Regions from separate parts of the Streptomyces sp. NPDC006261 genome, predicted to be linked through region 1. Evidence: riboswitches for the same ligand, from Rfam matches in the RefSeq annotation. Region 1 holds a riboswitch; the other holds the start of a gene.

Region 1 (2,190 bases):
GATCAACACCGGCACATGGGCGCCGGATCCGATCGGGGCCGCTGCCGCCCGGGCCGTGGCCCAGACCGGTGTGGTGGATCCGGCGAGGGCCGCGACCCCGAGAAGAGAACCTGTTCCAGTGATGAATCTGCGGCGGGAGACGCCTCCGGGTGCGCCTTTGTGCGGGGTACTGCCGTTCATGTGACATCCCTCACTCTCGACAGAGTGCAACAGGTTCTACTGTCGATGGCGTGGTATGTCACTAGAAACTTGGGGGTAACTTCCCGGTACGCCGAGGGCCCCGGACCATGCGGTCCGGGGCCCTCGGGCGTGGGCGTGTACGGGATCAGTAGGCGCCGAAGACGTTGTCGATCGAGCCGTACCGGTCCGCGGCGTAGTTGCACGCCGCGGTGATGTTGGCGACCGGGTCGTAGCTGTCGGTCGAGGTGCCGGGCACGTGGTACGCCTGGAAGGTCGGGTCGATGACCTGGAGCAACCCCTTGGACGGGGTGCCCTTCACCGCGTTGGAGTCCCAGTTGTTGATGGCGTTCGGGTTGCCCGAGGACTCGCGGATGATGTTGCGGTGGATGCCCTCGTAGCTGCCGGGGATGCCGTTCTGGGCCATGACCGCCAGCGACTCCCTGATCCAGCCATCGAGGTCGTTCGTGTAGGTGGCGGGGGCGGCCGTGGTGCGCTCCGAGCGATCGGCGCGCTCCGCCGTCGCGGTGCGGTCGGCGGACGGGGCGGCGGCCTTGGAAGCCTTGGGCGCCTTGGCGTCTGACGGGGCGGCAGCCTTGGCGCCGATGGTCAGCGTGATACCCGGGTGAATAAGGTTCGGGTTCTCGCCGACGGCCTTGCGGTTTCCTTCGTACAGCTTCTTCCAGCCGCCGCTGACGGAATACTGACGGGCGATCTTGGAAAGCGTCTCGCCGGACACCACGGAATGCGTGGCGGGCGCAGCCTTCGTCACGGAATTCACCTGGGCGGTCACGGAGACGGGAACGACCGCCTTTTCCGCGGTGACGGAGGGCGCGGGGGCGGCGGATGCGGTGGTGGCACCGAGCACCGGGAGGGCCAGAACGGCTCCACCCGCGGTCACAGCGGCGATGCCGCGGCTCAGCGAGACGGACTTGGGACGGCGGTGCTTACCCTGTGAGGGCATGGGGGATTTCCTCTCCGGCGCCTACGAGGTGAGCTGTCGGGTTCAGACGGGAGATGTCTGGCCGCATGGACATGCGACTTCACCCCTAGCCGTTCCGGATACCGGATCGGCGGCTTACCTGGGTCCCCCGCTCCTGCCGTACGTGGGTGGGTTTCGGATTCCCGGACGGCGGCAGGATTCGGCGTTCCATCCGGATTGATCGTGACCGTAGGCGAAAAGCGCCGGACAGAACAAGCCCCGAATTCCGGATGACCTTTCTCCGCAAGATCGAATGCACGAATTGCCGGCCGCGCCCGTTCCGTCACGGTGTCAACTTTCCTGGCGCAGAAGGGAACCGAACCCTCCACTTCCGCGTCCGCACCTCCGGACGTGATGCTCACCACTTCGCACGGAGGCGGCCGAAACAGGCGCGTCCAAAACCATCTAAGAGCCCTAATAGGGCCTTTATGGAAGAGAGGGCTAAAAGGCCAAAATCACCCATACCGCCTCATAGGAACGGACTTATCGGGCGGTTCCGCAGGCCGGGTCGGAGGCTCCACGGGACCAGGGCTTACCGTGTGGGGTGGAGACTAGTAAGCCAACCCTTACCTTCGACGTACGCTGTACCTGCCCGCGTTCGCCCGCCTTAAGGATCACCACGCCATGACACGCCCCGTCCGCGTCGCCATTGTCGGAGCCGGCCCTGCCGGTATCTATGCTGCGGACGCGCTGCTCAAATCCGAGGTCTGCCAGGACCCGGGGGTCTCGATCGACCTGTTCGAGCGCATGCCCGCGCCCTTCGGCCTGATCCGTTACGGCGTGGCCCCCGACCACCCCCGGATCAAGGGCATCGTCAAGGCGCTGCACCAGGTGCTGGACAAGCCGCAGATCCGCCTCTTCGGCAACGTGAGCTACCCGAACGACATCGGCCTGGACGACCTGCGGTCCTTCTACGACGCGGTGATCTTCTCGACCGGCGCCGAGGCCGACCGGTCGCTCGACATCGCGGGCATCGAGCTGGACGGCTCCTACGGCGCGGCCGAGTTCGTCTCCTGGTACGACGGCCACCC
Region 2 (2,190 bases), on a different contig from region 1:
CTGGCCAGCCGCTCGCAGCAGATATCCGTCGCCGAGGAGGTCCTGCGCGACCAGGGGCCGCAGGCGTGGCCGAGCTGCGCGGTGATCTCGGGCCTCGCGGTGGACGGCAGCCTGCCCGGTGTCGACCCCGGTACCGCGCCCTCCGCCGACCCCACCCAGGATCCGACGACCGCACCCTCGGACGAAGCGGGTGGAAAGGGTGAACGGGAAGGTTCCGGCACGGGTTCGACCGGTAGGACGGGCTCGACCGACACCACGGGCTCGACCGGTCAGGCGGGCGGAAGCGGCAAGGGTGAGAAGAAGGGCGGCGACACGCTCGACCCCTCGGTGAAGCCTTCCGCGCCCCCGGCAACCGGAAAGACCGGAACCCCTGGGTCTCCTGACGCCTCGCAGCCCTCCGCCTCCGCCCCCGACGCCTCCGAGGGCGCCGACCGCACCGGCGGCAAGCATCGGGGCACTCCCGCCCCAGAGGAGACCGGTGCGGTCGGCCGGGGGGACGGCCCCCGGGAGTCCGGCCGGCACGCCTCGCGGGGCGAGGGTGACGCGCGTGACGGCAGTGCGGTCGCCCACGGCGGCTACACCGTGCAGCCCGGGGACAGCCTCTGGGCCATCGCCGACGCCCAGGAGCTTCCCCAGGGCTGGACCGGCCTGTACGAGGCCAACAAGGACCTCCTGGGCTCCGACCCGGACCTGATCCTGCCCGGCCAGAGCCTGGATCTGGGTCTGGGTCAGAGCGCCGGGGAAGGTGCCGGGGCGAGCGCCGGGGCGAGCGCCGAGGCGCCCGCCGCCAACTGATCGAATTCGGGAAAACACCCCAAAATCGCGGGTAGTTCAGAGACCTATGTCCACTTATGCGTAAGTGAGACATGGGTCTCTTTGCTGCAACTGGCGTGTCGCGTCCGCCCGCACGGTGCAGATCCCCTCCGACCTGCGGAAACGATCCGTCAGGGTGAGCAAGTAAGCGCCAATTGGACTAGTATGTCCATCTTTGAATGTCGGGGTTGCCTGTGTTTACGGTCGGAACCGCTCGCACCGCGGGCCCCGTCGACCGTCACGCCGAATCCTGCCGTCGGTCGAAGGGAACAGACGCGTAAAGCGCCGTAGGCAGGAGCGGGGGACCCAGGTAGGCCGCCGGGTCCGTGCAGCCCCTTCGAAGGGCAGTCCCTTCGAAGTCGGGACGCACGGGAACGGCTTGGGGTGAAGTCGCGTGCAAGGTCGCGCGACCGGGCAACTCATCAGCCCGAACCCGACAGCTCACCTCGTAGGCGTCGGTGAGGAGATTCGTTCCATGCTGCTTAACAGCAAGGGCAAGCACCGCCGCCCCTCGAAGACCGTCCGTTTCGCCACCCTCGCGGGCATCACCGGTGCCGCCGTCGCCGTCCCGCTGATGGGCGCGACCAACGCTTCCGCCGCCTCCGTCGAGACCTGGGACGCCGTCGCCCAGTGCGAGTCGGGCGGCAACTGGTCCATCAACACCGGCAACGGCTACTACGGCGGGCTGCAGTTCTCGCAGTCGAGCTGGGCCGCCGCCGGCGGTACGCAGTACGCCTCCCGTGCCGACCTGGCCTCCAAGGACCAGCAGATCGCCACCGCCGAGAAGCTCCTCGACATGCAGGGTCCGGGTGCCTGGGCCTGCGCCGGCGCCGGCGGCCTCACCAACGACGGTGTGGACCCGGGCGTGAACACCGGCTCCGGCCAGTCCGCGAGCAAGCCCGAGAAGGCGCAGCCCGAGCGCAAGGCCGAGCAGCCCACCACGCGCAGCGAGCAGCGCACCGCCCCGGCCGCCCCCAAGGCCGAGAGCTCCAAGAAGACCGTCACCACCCCGACCGGTGAGAAGGTCCAGAAGGGCGACGGCGAGTACAAGGTCGAGCCCGGCGACACCCTGAGCAAGATCGCTCAGAAGGAAGGCGTCAAGGGCGGCTGGAGCAAGCTCTTCAAGCTCAACGACGACATCGTCAAGGACGCGGACCTGATCTTCCCGGGTCAGCAGCTCCACCTGAAGTAACAGCCGCCTCTCCTCCCCGGAGGGAGGGGGTCCGGCGGCACCCTCCCTCGCACGGCTCCCCGGCCCGGCGCGCTCTCCCCCGTGCGTGCCGGGCCGGGGTCTTTCCGTGGGAGGGAGGCGAGCCGCGCGAGGGGGATGCGAGGGGGGGATGCGTTCACCTCTTGTCGTCAACACTTGTTACTGCC

What was found. Region 1 has a riboswitch for cyclic di-AMP ahead of ABZ154_RS17320 (transglycosylase SLT domain-containing protein). Riboswitches for the same ligand answer to the same signal wherever they lie in the genome.
Region 2: it holds a riboswitch for cyclic di-AMP, as region 1 does, so the genes downstream of both, ABZ154_RS07885 (transglycosylase family protein) here and ABZ154_RS17320 (transglycosylase SLT domain-containing protein) in region 1, are expected to answer to the same signal.

What each region holds. Positions count from the first base shown of each region.
Region 1 is NZ_JBEXSI010000023.1:59,013-61,202, forward strand. It holds gene ABZ154_RS17315 (GMC oxidoreductase) at 1-180, opposite strand, end outside; gene ABZ154_RS17320 (transglycosylase SLT domain-containing protein) at 326-1,141, opposite strand; cyclic di-AMP (ydaO/yuaA leader) riboswitch at 1,147-1,335, opposite strand; gene ABZ154_RS17325 (FAD-dependent oxidoreductase) at 1,784-2,190, shown strand, end outside.
Region 2 is NZ_JBEXSI010000009.1:78,662-80,851, forward strand. It holds gene ABZ154_RS07880 (transglycosylase family protein) at 1-795, shown strand, start outside; cyclic di-AMP (ydaO/yuaA leader) riboswitch at 1,087-1,283, shown strand; gene ABZ154_RS07885 (transglycosylase family protein) at 1,289-2,005, shown strand.